DNA from 3 places in the Crossiella cryophila genome. Region 2 is predicted to be linked to each of the others. Evidence: riboswitches for the same ligand, from Rfam matches in the RefSeq annotation. Region 2 holds a riboswitch; each other region holds the start of a gene.
What was found. A riboswitch is a leader RNA that binds a small molecule or an ion and turns the genes downstream of it on or off. The one in region 2 is predicted to bind S-adenosylmethionine.
Positions count from the first base shown of each region.

Region 1: another riboswitch for S-adenosylmethionine. It lies ahead of HNR67_RS14815 (aminotransferase class V-fold PLP-dependent enzyme); the one in region 2 lies ahead of thrC (threonine synthase).
Region 3: another riboswitch for S-adenosylmethionine. It lies ahead of HNR67_RS01545 (methionine ABC transporter ATP-binding protein); the one in region 2 lies ahead of thrC (threonine synthase).

Region 1 covers NZ_JACHMH010000001.1:3,173,723-3,179,920, forward strand. Annotated here, with positions in the region: gene HNR67_RS14805 (M23 family metallopeptidase) at 1-449, shown strand, start outside; gene HNR67_RS14810 (hypothetical protein) at 415-1,044, opposite strand; SAM riboswitch class IV at 1,306-1,420, shown strand; gene HNR67_RS14815 (aminotransferase class V-fold PLP-dependent enzyme) at 1,456-2,838, shown strand; gene lspA (signal peptidase II) at 2,897-3,460, shown strand; gene HNR67_RS14825 (RluA family pseudouridine synthase) at 3,502-4,383, shown strand; gene HNR67_RS14830 (LysE family translocator) at 4,391-5,017, opposite strand; gene HNR67_RS14835 (DUF885 family protein) at 5,019-6,198, opposite strand, start outside.
Region 2 covers NZ_JACHMH010000001.1:2,668,258-2,674,455, reverse strand. Annotated here, with positions in the region: gene HNR67_RS12420 (SSI family serine proteinase inhibitor) at 257-652, shown strand; gene holA (DNA polymerase III subunit delta) at 1,367-2,347, opposite strand; SAM riboswitch class I at 2,460-2,590, shown strand; gene thrC (threonine synthase) at 2,602-3,867, shown strand; gene HNR67_RS12405 (DNA internalization-related competence protein ComEC/Rec2) at 3,960-6,035, opposite strand.
Region 3 covers NZ_JACHMH010000001.1:331,333-337,530, forward strand. Annotated here, with positions in the region: gene HNR67_RS01530 (4-(cytidine 5'-diphospho)-2-C-methyl-D-erythritol kinase) at 1-362, opposite strand, end outside; gene HNR67_RS01535 (MetQ/NlpA family ABC transporter substrate-binding protein) at 493-1,305, opposite strand; gene HNR67_RS01540 (methionine ABC transporter permease) at 1,320-2,003, opposite strand; gene HNR67_RS01545 (methionine ABC transporter ATP-binding protein) at 2,000-3,022, opposite strand; SAM riboswitch class I at 3,236-3,327, opposite strand; gene rsmA (16S rRNA (adenine(1518)-N(6)/adenine(1519)-N(6))-dimethyltransferase RsmA) at 3,472-4,362, opposite strand; gene HNR67_RS01555 (transglycosylase family protein) at 4,373-5,821, opposite strand; gene HNR67_RS01560 (TatD family hydrolase) at 6,072-6,198, opposite strand, start outside.

The DNA.
Region 1 (6,198 bases), 510 kb from region 2:
GCGACGGCATCGCCAGGTCGGCCGCGGCCGGCACGGTGCGGATGCAGAGCTGTTCCGGTGGCGACTGGGTGACCGTGGATCACTCGGACGGGTGGCGTACCGGGTACTACCACCTGGAGGACATCCAGGTTCAGGACGGGCAGGAGGTGGCCGCGGGGACGCCGCTGGGGCGTACCGGCAACGCGTTGCCGTGTGGTGGGTCGAGCAGCGGGGCGCATGTGCACTTCACGCTGTGGCAGCTCAACGCGGCGCCGAGCACGGCAGCGGACTGGAGCGGGCTGTCCTATGAAGAGGTGAGCACCCGGGTGGCGGCCGAGGTCGGGGTGCCGGTGGACGGCAAGGTGTTCGGGGCGTGGCGGATCCGGGCGGGGGCGCAGCAGTACTCCGGGCGCGCGGAGCGGGTCAGCGACGGGTTCAGCGTGACCCTGCCTGGGCGATTCCGGGTCTGAGCGCGGTGACCGGGACGGCCCGTCGGCGGGCCGTCCCGGTGCTGTTCGTCACTCCGGCATCAGCCGCGGTGGAACCATTCCTGCACTTCGTAGTCCGGCCGGTTCGGATCGACAAAATCGGTTCTCCAGACAATCCCAGCTGACCAGGACGGTATTGCGACATCTTCGCCCAGACGTGCCGCTTGGCGAATCCGTGGTCGTAGAACGCGTGGATGTGACCGGCGGCCTGGCGGAATTCGGAATTGCTCCAGCCCCAGTCGCAGTTGGTCGGCGAGCACTTGCCGAACAGGCGCATGGTCCAGCCCGCGTCGTGCACGATGCGGCAGATCGAGCCCTCGCAGACGGTGACCGACTGGCAGTCCCGCAGCTCGGCCCTGGCGATACCGGTGGCGTTCGGATCGGCGTTGTTCCAGTTGCCGTGTTCGACCGCGTGACCAGTGCAAAGCAGTGGCGAGGCGGCGACGCGACCGGGTGCCGCGAGCTTCGCCGTGACACCCGCGGGCGCGATCTCGGCCGGGATCGGCGGCTCGGCGGGCGCGGCCTGCGCCACGGCCGCGGCGCCAAGGACCGCGCTGCTCATCATCATCGTGGCCACGGCTAATCGCACAAAGCCGCGCCGAATTCTGCTCGTGCTGCTTTTCTCCATAACAGCCCCCTGCGGTGGAGTTCCCGGCCCTGTCGACCGGTTCGGTCAGGCTAGACCGGGAAGAAATATCAACTCGGTGACCGGTGCGGAATCGCCCCAACCGGTGCCCGATCAGATGCCCGTTCGGCGGGCCGCGCGGATCGGCGGCTTTCCCGGTATCTGGAAGGGGGCTTCCCAAGTCCTCGGGTCGTCGGCTAGCTTCGAGGCCAAGGTCATGAGTACCAGCAACAAGCCCCGGCTCGCTGGTCGGCAACCCTCCTACCGCGGTGGGGTGCTCCGGGTGAGGACCTGGTCCGTCGTGAGGTGCGACGGGCAAGCGCGGGCCTCCCAGCAGGTCCGATCCGGATCCTGGAGGCTTGTATGTCGCTCGCTGTCATCCCGGCGCAGACCACCCCCGCGGTCACCGCACCCGCTGTCACCACCGCTGCTGTCCCGGTCGTGCCCGCCGTGGTCGGCGCGCACACCACGGTCCCGCTGGTCACCGGGGAGCGCGTGACCTACGCCAACCTCGACCACGGGGCCAGCGCGCCGTGTCTGGCCGCGGTCCGCGACGCCGTGGACGAGCTGCTGCCCTACTACGCCAGCGTGCACCGCGGCGCCGGCTTCGCCTCCCAGGTGTGCACCAAGGTCTACGAGCAGGCCAGGGAGGTGGTGCGCAAGTTCGTCGGGGCGCACGCCACCGACGTCGTGGTGTTCACCCGCAACAGCACCGACGCGCTGAACCTGCTGGCCCGCAGCGTGCCGCGCGGTGCCAGCGTGGTCACCTTCGACACCGACCACCACGCCGCGCTGCTGCCCTGGCGCGGCCCCCGGGTCACCCGGATCGCCACCCCGGAGACCCCGCAGGGCGCGGTCCGCGCCCTGGAGGACGCGCTCAAGCAGACCCCCGAGGGCGCGCGGCTGGTCGTGCTGACCGGGGCGTCCAACGTCACCGGCGAGCTGTGGCCGGTGCGCGAACTGGCCGCGGTGGCCCGCCGCTTCGGCGCCCGGATCGCCCTGGACGCCGCGCAGCTCGCCCCGCACCGCCCGGTGGACATCCAGGCCCTGGACGTGGACTACGTGGTGCTCTCCGCGCACAAGCTCTACGCGCCCTACGGCAGCGGCGCGCTGGTCGGCCGGGCGGACTGGCTGCACGTGGCCGAGCCGTACCTGGTCGGCGGCGGGGCCACCAAGCACGTGGTGGACTGGGGCGACCACCTCGGCGTCGGCTGGGCGCCCGCGCCCGAGCGGCACGAGGCCGGTTCGCCGAACGTGGTGGGTGTGCACGCCTTCGCCAGCGCCTGCCAGACCATCACCCAGCACGGCTGGGACGCGGTGATCGCGCACGAGACCGAGCTGTTCACCCGGCTGCGGGCCGGGCTCAACACCATCCCCGGCTTCCGCGAGCTGTCCATCTTCGGCGCGGCCCAGGAACGGGTCGGCGTGGTGAGCTTCACCCTCGACGGCCAGGACCCCGGTCTGGTGGCCGCGGTGCTCTCGGCCGAACACGGCATCGGCGTGCGCGACGGCGCGTTCTGCGCGCACATCGCCACCCGGCGACTGCTCGGCCAGGCCGGGTCGGACACCGACCGCGCGGTGCGGATCAGCCTGGGGCTGGGCACCACCGCCGAGCACATCGACCGGGTGCTGGCCGCGCTGCGTGAGCTGGTCGCGCATGGGCCGGGCTGGAAGTACCAGATCGTGGACGGGCGCTGGGCGCCGGTGAACGACCCGCGGCCGCTGCCGCCGTTCGTGGCGAGCTGAGCGACGGGCCGGGGCTGGCTGAGTAAGCCCTGGTCCCGGAGTGCGGGACAATGGGGCGGTGAGCACGGACGACAAGCCGCCCCGCCGCCTGGTGCCCTTCGCCCTGGTGGCGATCGCGGTCTTCGCGGCGGACCTGATCACCAAGGACCTCGCGGTCGCCGCGCTCGACGGGCAGCCGCCGGTCCGCCTCGCCGGTGGCGCGCTCTACCTGGTGCTGCTGCACAACCCGGGCGCGGCGTTCTCGCTGTTCCCCGGGCAGACCTGGCTGCTGACGGTGATCACCGCGGTGGTGGTGCTGGCGATCCTGGCCTTCGCGCCGCGGCTGCGTTCCACCGGCTGGGCGCTGGGCATCGGGCTGGTGCTGGGCGGCGCCTCGGGCAACCTGGCCGACCGGCTGACCCGCCCGCCCGGCTTCGGCGAGGGCCATGTGGTGGACTTCCTGTCATTGTTCGCCCCTGATGGCAGTGTGTGGCCGGTGTTCAACATCGCCGACGCGGCCATCGTCAGCGGCGGCGTGCTCCTGGTGTTGCTGGCACTGTTCGGCGTCGACTACGACGGGCGGGTCGCGAAGCACAGAGCAGACGAGACGAAGGCCAAGGCCACGGTGGAGGAAAACGCGTGAGTGACCAGAGGACCCTGCCAGTTCCGGACGGCCTGGACGGCATGCGGGTTGATGCCGGCCTGGCCAAGCTGCTGGGACTGTCCCGCACGATCGCGGCCGGCCTGGCCGAGAACGGCGGGGTCCTGCTCGACGGTCAGCCCGCCGGGAAGTCCGACCGGCTGATCGCCGGCTCGTGGCTGGAGATCACGCTGCCCGAGCCGGAGCACCCGGTCGTGGTGGTCCCGGCGGTGGTGGACGGCATGGTCGTGCTCTACCAGGACGACGACATCGTGGTGATCGACAAGCCGGTCGGCGTCGCGGTGCACCCCAGCCCCGGCTGGACCGGTCCGACCGTGGTGGCCGGGCTGGCCGGCGCCGGGATCCGGATCGCCACCTCCGGCGCGGCCGAGCGGCAGGGCGTGGTGCACCGGCTGGACGTGGGCACCACCGGGGTGATGGTGGTGGCCAAGAGCGAGCACGCCTACTCCTGGCTCAAGCGGGCGTTCAAGGAACGCACCGTGGAGAAGCGCTACCACGCCCTGGTGCAGGGCCACCCGGATCCGAGCCGGGGCACCATCGACGCCCCGATCGACCGGCACCCCCGGCAGGACTACAAGTTCGCCGTGGTCGCCAGCGGCAAGCCCAGCGTCACCCACTACGAGGTCCTGGAAGCGTTCCGGGCCGCCTCGCTGGTGGATGTGAAGCTGGAGACCGGGCGCACGCACCAGATCCGGGTGCACTTCTCCGCGCTCAAGCACCCCTGCGTCGGCGACCTGACCTACGGCGCGGACCCGGTGCTGGCCAAGCGCCTGGAGCTGACCCGGCAGTGGCTGCACGCCCGCACCCTGGGCTTCCACCACCCCGCTGATGAGCAGTGGGTGGAGTTCAGCAGCGACTACCCGGCCGACCTGCAGGCCGCGCTGGACCTGCTGCGCGCCGAGTGAGCCGCGGCTAGACCGTCAGCACGGTGTAGGCGGCCAGTCCCAGGTAGACGATGACGGCCAGATCCCGTTGCCACCCAACGAATCGCGGGCGCCGGGTGAGCAGCCGGTGCAGTGGCGCGCTGAGCTGGACGTAGGCCAGGTCCAGTGCCAGCGCGACCGCGAAACCGACCGCGCCGAGCACCAGCAGGTGCGTGCGGGTGGTCACCGGATCGGCCCCGGCCGGGACGAACTGCGGCAGGAACGTCAGGAAGAACAGCAGCACCTTGGGGTTGAGCACGTTGATCAGCGCCCCGTCCAGGAACAGCCGGACCGGCCTGGACCCGACCCCGGAGGTCAGGTCCAGGCCGGCTGACTGGCGGTGGGTGCGCACCGCCAGGTAGACGAGGTAGGCCGCGCCCGCCAGGCGCACCGCGATCAAGGCCGTCGGCGAGGCCGCCACCAGCGCGGACACCCCCGCCACGGCCGCGAGCACGTGCACCAGGGTGCCCGCCTCCACGCCCAGCGCGGAGAGGAATCCGGCCCGCCTGCCCTGGGTGAGCGAGCGGGTCAGGATGTAGACCAGGTTCGGGCCGGGCACCAGCACCAGCGTGATGGTGGCCGCGACGAACCCGAGCAGCACGGCGGGCGTCGGCATGTCAGCCCGCCCGCAGCGCGGTGCCGAGCAGCCCCAGCGGCGGCGAGCCGAGGCCGAGCAGCGCGGTGTGGAAGCGGTGCAGCGAGAACCCGGCGCCCCACTCCTGGCGGGCCCGGTCGCGCAGGTCGCGGATGAGCAGCTTGCCCCAGGTGTAACAGATGCCGGTGGGATTGAGCACGACCCGGTTCGCCGCGGTCTCGGCGGCCGGACCGGCCAGGAAGGCGTCCACCTTGAACCGCTGCACCGCTTCCTGCTGGGTCATCGTGCCGGTGTGCAGACCGATGACGCAGGCCATCCTGGTCACCCGCAGCAGCGCGTCCCTGGCCACCGCCGCGGCGAAGCGCGGATCGCCGTCCCGGAAGCCCTCCTCCAGCGCGAGTTCCTCCACGTAGTGCGCCCAGCCCTCGCTGAACCCGTCGTGGATCAGCGTGCGGCGGACCTCGGTGGTGGCCTCGCGCAGCGCCCGGCTGTGGGTGAAGTGACCGGGGGCGACCTCGTGCAGCGCGATCACCGGCAGCGCGTGCCGGGCGAACATGCTCAGCCAGTCCCGGCGCTGGGCCGCGGTCCAGGACGGATTGCCGGGGTTGACCCGGAACCAGCTCGGCCCGTCCGGTTCGGCGGGGGCCGCGCCGGTCATGGTGGCCACCTCCCACGGCCGCGACGGCGGCACCAGCCCGACCAGGCAGGTGCCATCGCCGGGCAGGCCCAGCCTGGCGGCCCAGTCCAGCACCTCCAGCACGGTGGCCCTGGTCCAGGCGGGCAGCTCGTCCGCGCTGGGGCGGTCGGCGAGCAGGGTCTTCATGGTGGCCTTGGTGCTGCCGAGCGGGTCGATGCGGCGGCAGGACTCATCGAGCAGGGCACGCACCCGGTCGCGTTCGGCGTCGGCGCGTTCGGCCAGTTCAGTCAGGTCGACGTCGATGGCCTCGTCGGCGGCGAGCAGCCGGGTCAGCGCCGGGCCGCCGAGTGCCGCGGAGGGCTCGCCGTGCTGGGCGGCCGCGCCGAGGTGCTCGACCAGCCGGGCGATCGCGGCCCGCGCGGGCCCCGCGCCGTGGTCGTCGTCCCGGACCAGGTCGGCCAGGCCGCGGGCGGCGGGGTAAGCGGCGCGGGCCGCGGGGGCGCTGACCTGGTCCAGGGTCTCCACCGCAGCGGAGACCACGTCCGGCCACTGCCACAGGTGGGCC
Region 2 (6,198 bases):
CGTTACACCCTGATGACACCGCAGAACCGGCGCGTTGGCAAGCATGGTTGCTTTCGAGGACAAGCTTCGTATGTTTCGGGACTGTTGCGTACCGCCGTTCGTGGGACAGGAAAGGGTGTTACCCGGGAGTCATGTGACCACAGTCACCGTGCGCCGAAATCACTGTATTCGTATTCATCATGGCGGCCGGAACAGGCGGCCACAAACAGACTCATTCCTTGAAAGGCGAACAATGTCTCGCAAGCGACTTCTGCCGTTGGCACTCGGGCTGACAGCGACCCTGCTGCCCCTTGCCGTGGTCACCGCGCCCACCGCGACGGCCACGACGGCGACTCCGCGAGCAACCAGCTGGCTGGTGCTGACCAGCAACCCCGGCGAGGCCCCGACCAGGGACGCCCGCGCACGCACACTGACCTGCGAACCCGCAGCCGGCGCGCACCCCCAGCCCGCCTGGTCCTGCCACGAGCTGAAGAAGACGGCAGGCGACTTCCGCCGAGTGAACGTCGGCCCCCAGGAACCGTGCTACCTGATCTACGCTCCCATCACCGTCACCGCCCGCGGCATGTGGAACGGCCGCCCCGTCACCTATCAGGAAACGTTCCCCAACGATTGCGTGCTGTATCAGGAAAAGGGCCCACTCTTCCGTTTCTGATCAGGCCTCCAGGTATCACCCGGTCGCCGTATTGACAGAAATACGAAAATCGAGCGCAACACCCACGCGATGACCTTTCGGCGCAGGCAACCGATTGCCAGGCACAACCGAAGGCAATCTGCGACTCGCAATATGCGCCACCACTCTCCGCACATCACTCACCCAAGCGGCAGAACAAAGGCAAACAAAGCCGGTACACACGGTGACAAACACTTCCCCACAGCCCCCGGCACACAAAACCCGTGGTACCGAAGTGCCATACCCCCGTCATCAACGCACACCCACCACCGGCCCCCAACAACCCGAACAACCAACCTCTACCCAGCCCACCCACTAGTTACCTAGGTATCTCCAGGTCGGCGGCCGGCCAAATCCCGGCTCGGCCCGCCCCCAACCCCCAACCCCCAGCCGCCTGCCGATCGGCAGGCCCCGGCGAGGTTCCTCGGCACGCCGCTGGCCGAGGAACCTCGCCAGCACCACCTCCGGCCGGATCGCGCGATCAGCACGATCCACGCGGATCGGCTCAGCCGGTCCGGCCCAGCACCATCAGCCGCCGTGGCCGACTCCTCGACTCAACCGGCTCCGACTCCGGGCCCAGGCCCAGCACTCGGATCAGCCTTAGGGCTGGTGCCAGGTCCTAGGACTGGCACCAAGTCCAAGGCCCCGGCCAGACCGGGGCCGGGGTCGAGTCCGCGGCCTGGCCTCACTGCCGGCTCAGCGACCTCGCCGAACCAGGATCAACCTCAGCACCGCTCGCTCCAGTGCGTAACCGCCGTCGGCGGCGACGCCCTTCACATCCGCGTTTAGCCTGGCCACCAGGTTCATGGCCTCGGCGAGTCCTTCTGGTTCCCAGCCGCGGGACTGGGCCAGGGCCTTCTTGACCTTCCACGGCGGCATGCCCAACTGACCGGCCAGCGCGAACGGGTCGGCCCGGCCGCCGGCGGTCACCCTGGCGATGGTGCGGACCGCGTCGGCCAGGGCGTCCGCGATCAGCACGTGCGGCACGCCGGTCTGCAGTGCCCAGCGCAATGCCTCCAGCGCCCCGGCGCGGTCGCCGGTCACCGCCTTCTCCGCGACCACGAACCCGGTCACCTCGGCCCGGCCGCGGTGGTAGCGGCGCACCGCCTGCTCGTCGACCTGGCCGCCGGTGTCGGCCACCAGTTGCGAGGCGGCGGCGGCCAGTTCTCGCAGGTCCGAGCCCACGGTCTCGATCAGCGCGGCCAGGCCTGCCGGGTCGACCCGGCCACCGGCCCGGCGGAACTCCTCCTTGACGAAGGACTCGCGCTCGCCAGGCTTGCTCAGCTTCCCGCAGGTAGTGACCTTGGCGCCGGCCTTGCGCAACGCGTCCGGCAGTTCCTTGGCGAGCTTGCCCCGGCCGCCGCCGCTGTGCACGACCACCAGCACAACGCCCTCGCTGGGCGCTTTGCAGTAGGCGCCGATCGCCTCCGCGATCTCCTTGCCCGCCTCCTGGGCGGCCTCCAGCACGATGACCCGGCCCTCGGCGAACAGGGACGGACTCACCAGTTCGATCAGCTCCGGCGGGGTGAGGTCGGTCACCCGGACCTTGCTCAGCTCGGTCTGCGGATCGGCCAGCCGCGCGGCGTCCAGAGACGCCTTGACGGCCCGCTCGACCAGCAGTTCCTCTTCCCCGATCACCAGATGCAGTGGCTCCGGGGTGACGGCTGGGGCGCTCACGTCGGCAATCCTTTCACGGGGGTCTGACAGCCCCGCGGGCTCCCGCATACTGGGCTGACGGTAGCTCTCAGTGGCGACCGTGCCGTACGGTGAGTCGCAGACAACTGAATACAGCTCATCCAGAGGGGTAGAGGGATCGGCCCTACGACACCCCGGCAACCGGCACAGGCTCGACGCGTATTCCGCGAGGGAGCAGGTGAACACGGTGCCAAATCCGCCCCGCGCCAGCGGGAAAGATGAGGAGAGACCTCGCGATGACGACCATCGAGGCGCCCAACAGCGCCCAGCAGACCCTTGACCTCGGCCCGGCGCGCAGCCTGGTCTGTCGGGAGTGCGGCCACCAGGTCCCACTCGCCGCCGAGTTCGCCTGTTCCGAGTGTTTCGGTCCCCTTGAGGTCGGCTACGACTTCGGGACCGTCCGCCGGGAGGACATCGAAGCCGGCCCGCAGTCGATCTGGCGCTACCGCAACCTGCTCCCCGTGCCGTCCACTGTGGACGCCCACCCGAACACCGACCCCGGCTGTACCAGGCTGGTCCGCGCGGACCGCCTGGCCAAGGCACTGGGCGTCCGCCGGATCTGGGTGAAGGACGACACCGGCAACCCCACCCACTCGTTCAAGGACCGCGTGGTCGCGGTGGCCCTGGCCGCCGCCCGCGAGCTGGGCTTCAAGGTCCTGGCCTGCCCCTCCACCGGCAACCTGGCCAACGCCGTCGCCGCGGCCGCCGCTCGCGCCGGCTGGGAGTCGGTCGTGCTGATCCCGTCCTCGCTGGAACGGGCCAAGATCCTCACCACCGCCGTGTACGACGGCGCCCTGATCGCCGTCGACGGCAACTACGACGACGTGAACCGCCTGGCCACCGAACTGGCCGCGGACCACGAGGACTGGGCGTTCGTCAACGTCAACGTCCGGCCCTACTACGCCGAGGGCTCCAAGACCCTGGGCTACGAGGTCGCCGAGCAGCTCGGCTGGCGGCTGCCGGACCAGATCGTGGTGCCGATCGCCTCCGGCTCCCAGCTCACCAAGGTCGACAAGGGCTTCCGCGAACTGGGCGAACTGGGCCTGGTCGAGCAGTCCCCGTACCGCGTCTTCGGCGCCCAGGCCACCGGCTGCTCCCCCGTCGCCGCCGCCTTCAAGGCAGGCCACGACGTGGTGACCCCGGTCAAGCCGGACACCATCGCCCGTTCCCTGGCCATCGGCGCCCCCGCCGACGGCCCGTACGTGCTCGACACCGTCCGCCGCACCAACGGCTCCATCGAGAACGTCTCCGATGAAGAGGTGGTCGAGGGCATCCGGCTGCTCGCCCGCACCGAGGGCATCTTCGCCGAGACCGCGGGCGGCGTGACCGTCGCGACGGCCAAGAAGCTCATCGAGACCGGCCAGCTCGACCCGGACGCCGAAACCGTCCTGCTGATCACCGGCGACGGCCTCAAGACCCTGGACGCGGTGCAGGACCGGATCGGCCCGCGCGCCACCGTTCCCCCGTCAGCCGCCGCGGTCCGCGAGGCCCTCGGCCTCTGACCCCAAGCTCCGCCTTCCGGCGTGTCACCTGGTCTCTTGCGACCGGGTGACACGCCGGACGTGTTTGTGGCGGGTGACAGGGTTCTGGGGAGTCATCGTGCTGTCCGGGATTCTTGTTTGCCGTGGCGGGAGATCACCGGGCCGTGAGGGCTGGGGGCGATGGCCAGGTCGCCGTCCTGGTCGGTGCGGAGGATGTGGGTTCCCTGGGCGCGGAGGGTTTCCAGGATCAGGGGGCTGGGGTGGCCGTAGTCGTTGCCGGCGCCGACGCTGATCAGGGCGATCCGGGGGCGGACGGTGGCCAGGAATCTGGGCAGGCTGTAGCGGGAGCCGTGGTGGGGGACCTTGAGGATGTCGGCCGCTAGCTCGGATCCCTTGTCCGCCAACAGGTCTGCCTGGCCGGCCAGTTCGATGTCGCCGGTGAGCAGGACCCGGCCCGCGGTGGTGTGGGCCCGGATGACCACGGAGGCGTCGTTCAGGGCCGTGCCGCCGACGCGTTCGCCGGTGGCGCCCAGGGCCGCTGGGCTGCGGGGGCCGAGGATGTCGATGGTCAGGCCGGGCCAGGTGGTGCTGGTGCCGGGGCGGAGTTCGGTCAGGGGGACGCCCGCGGACTCGGTGGCGCGGCGGATTTCCTTGATGGCCCAAGGTGGTTGCTGGACGGGGCTGATCGCCACCGCGCCGACCTGGTGCCCGGCGAGTACCTCGGCCAGGCCGCCGATGTGATCGGCGTGCAGGTGGGTGAGGACGAGTAGCGCGATCCGGTCGATGTCCAGGTCCCGGAGGCAGTTGGTGATGGCGATCGGGTCCGGGCCGGTGTCGACGAGGACCGCGCGACCGGGTTCGGCGGTGGACAGGACGATGGCGTCACCTTGATCCACATCGCAGGCGACCACGGCCCAGTCCGGTAGTGGCCAGCCGGGACGCAGGGCTCGGATCGGGACGAGGACCAGGAGCGCGAGCAGGATCGCCGCGATGAGCAGGGCGCGGAAGCGGCGTTGGCGTAGGACCAGGGCGAGGACGATCAGGACGCCGATGAGCAGGAAGCCGCCGCCGAGTCCACTGGGCCAGGGCAGGGTGGCCATCGGGATGGCTGCGGCCTGGTGCGCGACCGTGACCAGCCACCACATCGCCGGTCCGGTGAGGTGGACCAGGAGTTCGGCCGTGCCGGGGTGGATCACCGACAGGACGGCTGCCAGCACGCCGAGCACAGTGGCCAGGGCGACCACCGGGGCGGCGAGCAGGTTGGCGAGGATGGCGGTGAGGCTGAGTTCGCCGGTCATGCCGACCACCACGGGGGCGGTGAACAGGTGCGCGGCGGCGGGGATGGCCAGGGCTTCGGCCAGACCACCAGGGACGTGTCGGCGGCGCAGGGCGTCGGACCAGCGTGGGGCCAGGAGCACCAGCGCCGCGGTGGCCAGCACGGACAGGACGAAGCCCAGGTCACCGGCCAGTTCCGGATCGGCGAGCAGCAGGATCGTGACGGTACCGGCCAGGGCGGGGATCGCGGCTCGGTCGCGGCCGGTGGTCAGTGCGTACAGGGCGATGGCGGCCATGACCGCCGCGCGCAGGACGCTCGGTTGTGGCCGGGCCAGGATGACGAATCCGAGTAGTGCCAAGGCGGCCACCGCCGTCGCGGTGCGCGGACCGGTGCGGACTGCCCGGCACAGCAGGAGGACCGCGCCGCAGACGATCGCGAGGTTGGTACCGCTGACGGCGAGTAGATGCGCCAGGCCCGCGGTGCGGAAGTCGGCGATGACGCGGGGAGCCAGGGTGGTGGTGTCGCCGACGACCAGGGAGGGCAGCAGACCGGCCTGGTCGGTGGGGAGGACTGCGCTGGCTTGGCGGAGGCCGGCGCGGATGTGAGTGGCGGCGCGTTGCCAGAACGGTGGTGTGCCAAGGAGTTCGGGCGCGTTGTGGACGCGGAGGGCGGCGACGGTCAGGTCGCCGGGGTGGGCTGGGGCGAGTTTTCCGGTGGTGCGGAGGCGTTGGCCGGGTGAGATGTCGGACCAGGACTCGTGCATGGCGAGCAGGAGGACCGTGCCGCCGACGGACATGGTGTCGCCGGTGGTGTGGGCGGTGTCGAGGGCGAGGGTGAGGACGGTGCCGTTGCTGTTGGCGGGGCGGCCGCCGTAGGCCGGGGTGCGCATGGGGCGGGGGTCGCCGGTGACCACGCCGGTAAGGGTCGCGGTGGCGCCTCGTTCGGCGGCTGCGTGCAGGGGATGTGTTGTGGCGGCGTGGGTTTTGAGGGCGATGCCGATGGCCGCGGCTCCGGACAGGGCGCAGGCGGTGAGGACTGCGGCGGCCAGGCGGTGGCGTCGGGAACGTTGGTGGGGA
Region 3 (6,198 bases), 2.3 Mb from region 2:
ACCAGGGTGGCGGCCGCGTCCGCGCTGCCACCGGCCATGCCGCCTGCCACCGGGATGCCCTTGCGGATGTGCACCCGGACCTTGGGGTCCTTGGGATCGCGGCCCACGTACTCGGCCAGCGCCTCCACCGCTTTCCAGGCCAGGTTGGAGAAGTCGGCCGGGACCATCTCCGCGCTGTCGCCGACCACCTCGATCCCCGGCTCGTCGGCGACCGCGACGGTGACCTCGTCGTTCAGGGACAACGCCTGGAAGACGGTCAGCAGGTCGTGGTAGCCGTCCTTGCGCACATCCCCGACGGCAAGATGCACATTGACCTTGGCCGGGGCGCGGACGATGACCGGTGGTGGAACGACTGCCAGCACGCTCCCAGCCTACGTGCTCGATCGACAAAACACGTCCGGCTCCCGCTCCGCGGACGACTTTCTGCCGGTTGGCGAAAGTGTGCCACGGGCGGGAGCCGGACGGTCGCGCTCAGTGCCCAGGTGGAGCCGTTCAGGCGGGGATGACCGCGCCGCCGAACTCCTTCTGGATGTAGTCCCTGGTCTGCTGCGAGGTCAGCAGCTCGGCCAGCGCCTTGATCCGCTTGTCCTCGGCCAGCTCCGGCCGGGTGACCAGGCCGTTGGCGTAGGGGTTGTTCTCCGCCTTCTCCACCGCGAGCGAGCCCTTGATCGGGTCCAGCCCGGCGTCGATGGCGTAGTTGCCGTTGACGATGGAGGCGTCGGTGTCATCCAGGCTGCGGGCCAGCTGGGCAGGCTCCAGCTCGACGAACTTGAGGTTCTTCGGGTTCTCCCCGATGTCCTTGAGCGCCGCGCCGGCCTCGGTGCCCGGCTTGAGCTTGAGCACGCCGTTGGCCTGCAGCAGCTTGAGCGCGCGGGTCTGGTTGGAGGCGTCCTGGGACAGCGCCACCTTGCCGCCGCTGGGCAGGTCGGCGATGTTCTTGACCTTCTTGGAGAACACCGCCAGCGGCTCGATGTGCACCGGGGTGACGAACTTCAGGTCGCCGCCGCGCTCCTTGAGGAACTCGGTGAGGTAGGGCACGTGCTGGAAGTAGTTGGCCTCCAGCTGCTTGTCCACCAGCGAGGTGTTGGGCAGCACGTAGTCCTGGAACTCCACCACCTCGATCTTGAGGTTCTTGCTGGCCGCCAGGTTGTTCTTGACCCAGTTGAGGATCTTGGCGTGCGGTACCGGGCTGACCGCGACCCGCAGGGTGGCCTCCTGGTTGGCGGCGTTGTCGGCGCCGCCGCCGCAGGCGGTCAGGGTGAGGGCGGCGGTGACGACGGTCGCGATGAGGGCGCTCACGCGCATGGAACTGGTCCTATCTAGACGGTGATCTGGCGGCGACGGTCGACCGTGCGCGAAACAAGATCAAAGAGGTATTGCACGAGGAAGGTGAGCGCGGCGAGCGCGGCCACCGAGGTGTAGAGCAGTCGGGAGTCGAAGCGCTGGTACCCGTAGGTGATGGCCAGGTTGCCCAGGCCGCCGCCGCCGACCGCGCCGGCCATCGCGGAGTAGCCGATCAGCGCGACCGCGGTGACCCCGATGGCCGAGATCAACGCCGGACCGGCCTCCTTGACCAGCACACTGCGCACGATCTTGGGCTTGCTCGCGCCGGTGGTCAGGGCGGCCTCGACCACGCCGACCGGCACCTCCCGCAGCGCGGACTGCACCAGCCGGGCCAGGAACGGGATGGCGCCGATGGTCAGCGGCACGGTCGCCGGACCGCTGCCGATGTAGCTGCCCACCAGCGCGCGGGTCAGCGGGATGAGCGCGACCAGCAGGATGATGAACGGCAGCGACCTGGTCAGGTCGACGATGAAGCCCAGCACCCGGTAGACCACCGGTTGCGGTCGTAGTCCGCCGGGCGCGCTGGCGTGCAGCAGCACGCCGAGCGGGACGCCGCCGAGCACCGCGAACAGGGTGCCGAGTCCGACCATCAGGCCGGTCTCGGCCCCCGCCTGGGCGAGCTTGTCGAATACTTCCGCCCAGGGTGTTGCCTGTTTCACGCGGCTGCTCCTCCAGCGAGCACGGTGGGCCGGCGGCGGACGACGGCGCCGCGCTCGGCGATCCAGTCGAAGGCCGAGTCGGCGTTGGCTCCGGTCAACGCGACCCGGAACCGGGCCACGGGGGTGTCGGCGAGACGGGTCATCCCGCCGCCAAGCAGGTTCAGGTCCACCTCGAAGCGGCTGGCCGCCTCGGGCAGCAGCGCGCCGACCGCGGCGAAACCGACCAGCACCACGTCGGCCACCCGGTCGAAGCGGGCGTCGGTGTCCCCGGCGCGCACGATGTCCTCCACGCCCGGCAGCAGCGCGCCGGAGGTGCGCGAACCGGCCTGGGTGACCAGGTCCAGCACCTTGCCGTGCTCCACCACCTGGCCGCGGTCGAGCACCGCGACGTCATCGCAGATCCGGCGCACCACGCCCATGTCGTGCGTGACCACCAGCACGGTCACGCCCAGTTCGGCGCGGGCCCGGTCCAGCACGGTCAGCACCGAGGCGGTGGTGTCCGGGTCCAGCGCGGAGGTGGGCTCGTCGGCCAGCAGCACCGAGGGGTTGGCGGCCAGCGCACGGGCGATGGCCACCCGCTGGCGCTGCCCGCCGGAGAGCTGGTCCGGGTAGTTGCCTGCCTTGTCGGCCAGGCCGACCAGGTCCAGCAGCTCGACCACCCGCTTGCGCCTGGCCTCCACCGGCGCGCCCGCGGCCTCCAGCGGCAGCGCGATGTTGCCGGCCGCGGTGCGCTGGCGCAGCAGCGAGTCGTTCTGCGGCACCACGCCGATCTGGCGGCGGGCGGCGCGCAGCGCGGAGCCGCGCAGGGTCACCAGGTCGGTGCCGTCGACCAGGATGCCGCCCGAGTCGGGCTGTTCCAGCAATGCGATGCACCGGGCGAGCGTGGACTTGCCCGCCCCGCTCTCGCCGACGACGCCGCACACCGTTCCAGCGGGGACCTGGAGCGAGACGCCGTCGAGTGCGACGGTCGTGCCACTGCGGCCCCGGTAGGCCTTGGTCAGGTTCTCAACTGTGATCACGATGTCTCCATGGCAGGGCGGAACCGCGCTCGGCGGCCCGCGCACACCTGTCGCCCGGATGAATCCCGGGCAGAAAGCGGGTAGAGCGTTCTGGTGGAGGAGAGCGCGCCGTCAGACGGGCGGCAGACCGGTCAGGATCGACAACCGGTGACCGTGCGACGGCCGTGATCGACTACGCGTCGGCGCGTAAGTACGTGCATGAGCTTCATGTCTGCTCCATCGCTCCTGGCGGTAGCACCTGCCCAGTGACTGGGCGGTTGCTGCGGCTTCACAGATCCAGGTCTCTCGGCCGCTCGGGATGGATTACTAGGACAGTAGAGCTGAACGGGGCGAAGAAAAGCAAGTGCGTCCGCCCGTTCGGCCGTGGTTCGTTCGCCAGATCACATGCTGTAACGAACAAGCAGGTGTGACGAGCACACCCCCTGGGGTCAACACGGCACCCAGCGTGGTTATTCCCCGAGCTCCGCCTCGGTCTTGGCGATCTTGACGAAGGCGTGGATGTCGAGCTGCTCGCCCCTGGCGGTCGGCTCGATCCCGGCCGCGGCCAGCACCCGGCCCGCCCGGTCGGCCGAGCCCGCCCAGTTCGCCAGCGCGGCCCGCAGGCCCTTGCGGCGCTGGGCGAAGGCGGCCTCGATCACCGCGAACACCGCGGCCTTGTCCGCACCCTCTGGCTCGGCCCTGCGGGTGAAGGCGACCAGCGCGGAGTCCACGTTGGGCACCGGCCAGAACACCGCGCGCGGCACCGCGGAGGCCCGGCGCATCCCGGCGTACCAGGCGGCCTTGACGCTGGGCACACCGTAGATCCGGCTGCCCGGACCGGCGGCCAGCCGGTCGGCGACCTCGGCCTGCACCATGACCAGGCCGGTGCGCAGCGAGGGCAGTTCGGCGAGCAGGTGCAGCACCACCGGCACGGCCACGTTGTAGGGCAGGTTGGCCACCAGCGCGGTCGGCGCCGGCTCGCCGAGGTCGGCGGCCCGCACCCGCATCGCGTCGGCCAGCACCACCCGCAGGTTCGCCGCCAGCTCGGGCGCGCGTTCGGCGGCGGTGGTCGGCAGCAGTCCGGCCAGCACCGGGTCGATCTCCACCGCGACCACCGAGCGGCAGGCGGGCAGCAGCGCCAGGGTCAGCGAGCCGAGTCCCGGCCCGACCTCAAGCACGACGTCCTCGGCGGTGAGCCCGGCCTCCCACACGATGCGGCGCACCGTGTTGGGGTCGTGCACGAAGTTCTGCCCCAGCTTCTTGGTGGGACGCACGTCCAGCTCGGCGGCCAGCCGACGCACATCGGCCGGGCCGAGGAGCGAGACGCCCTGCGGCCCGGCCGGTGCCGGAGTTTCAGTCACGCGCCAGAGACTACTTGGGCAGGCCCAGCTTCGAGGAACAGTGCGGCCAGGCGCCATAGCCGCCGCGGGCGTCGCGCAGCTTGGTGGCCACCGCGATCTGCTGTTCCCTGGACGCCTGGTGCGGCAGGGCGGCGTACTGCGCGCCGCCGTAGGCCCGCCAGGTGCCCGCGTTGAACTGGAGGCCGCCGTAGTAACCGTTGCCGGTGTTGGCCGCCCAGTTGCCGGTGGCCTCACAGCCGGCCAGCTTGTCCCAGACCGCGCCGTCCGGGGGCAGCTTGGTGCCGACCCTGACCTTCTTCGGCTTGGCTTCCTTGACGACCTTGGTGCCCAGCTTCTCCCGGGCGGTCTCCTTGCCGTTCTTCATGGTGACCCGGTAGGTGACCATCTGCTCGCCGGGCGTGCCCGGGTCCTCGACCTTCTGCTCACCGCGCATCATGGTCGGGTCCTCGGTCTTCTCGACCGGGGGCTCGATGGTCTCCTTCTTGTTCACCACCGTCACGCCGGTCCGGCTGACGTGGATCTCCGCGCCGTCACTGATCTTGCCGTCCGCGCCCAGGTTGACCGCGTCGGACGGGCCGAGGCTGAGCTGGAGCTGCTGGAGCAGTTCGGAGACGGTCAGCGCGGTGGTCTTCATCCGCTGCGGCTCGTTGCCGCCGTCGAAGAGCGTGACGTTCTTCGGGGTCTTGATCTCCAGCGCCAGGCCGTCCACCGGGATGGCCGCGGTGCGGTCCTTGGACAGCCAGGCGCCGTCGTGGTTGATGCCGAGCTGGTTGAGCGCGTCGCCGACGGTGCGGGCGCGCACCCAGGACTCGGTGGGCTGGCCGTCCACGGTCATCTTCAGCTGGCGACCGCGCTCGAGCACGATCTTGCCGCCGTCGGCGATGGAGGCCTGCGGGGACGGGCTGAGCGCGTCGTGCGCCTTGGTGGACAGCCCCTGGTCCTCCAGGACCTGGGCGACCGTGCTGGCGTAGGTGCGCACGGTGTGCTGGGTGCCGTCGATGTCGACGGTGACCTGCTTGTCCATCGCGACCGCCGCGGCACCGCCGCCGGTCAGCGTGATCAGCGCGGCGGCCACACCGGCCTTGAGGAAGCGGCGCTTCCAGTCGGTGACGGCCTCCACCAGCACCGGCGGGACCTCGCCGTTGGCGCGGGCCTCGCGGTCCGCGTCGTCCTCCGGCCGCAGATCGCGCAGTGCCGGGAGCATGGTGGTCTCGGCGTTGAGCAGGCCGATGAGTTCGTCGATGTCGACGTCCACGCTGTCCAGCAGCGCGTAGGCGTCCGGACCGAGGACCTGGAGCACGTCATCGGTGGTGACGCTCAGGGACATCGACGGATGGCTGGGGTGGTCCAGGTTGACGCCCCGGAACGCAGGCCGGTCCAGCACGGCCACGTTCTGCGCGGGGTTCTGCTCAAACCAGGAGTCCGAAGAAGAGGTGTCCTCGAACGTTCCAGTACCCACGGCAACACCACGGGGTCTGCCGGTTCCTGTCACGGGGTCGATACCTCCAGGAGGCGGTTTTCATGCAAGGCACGCCACGGCTGGTCGACGAGCCCCGACACACGTCTCCCTGTTTGGTGCGAACCACTCCCGAAACCTGGTGTCCCGGGAACGATCACGGGACAGTAACGAGTCCCGGGGGGTTGCGCAAAGACCCCGTTGGCGTTTTGTGATCCGGCGCACAGCAACGAACCGGGGTCACTGAGCGTCCTCATTGCATCGCCGAGCGCTCTGCCAGCCGGAACACTCGTTCGGCCGTCGCGGAGGTGATCTCGGCGAGTTCGGCCACATCCACTCCCCTGAGTGACGCGATGACACGCGCTGTATAGGTAACGGCG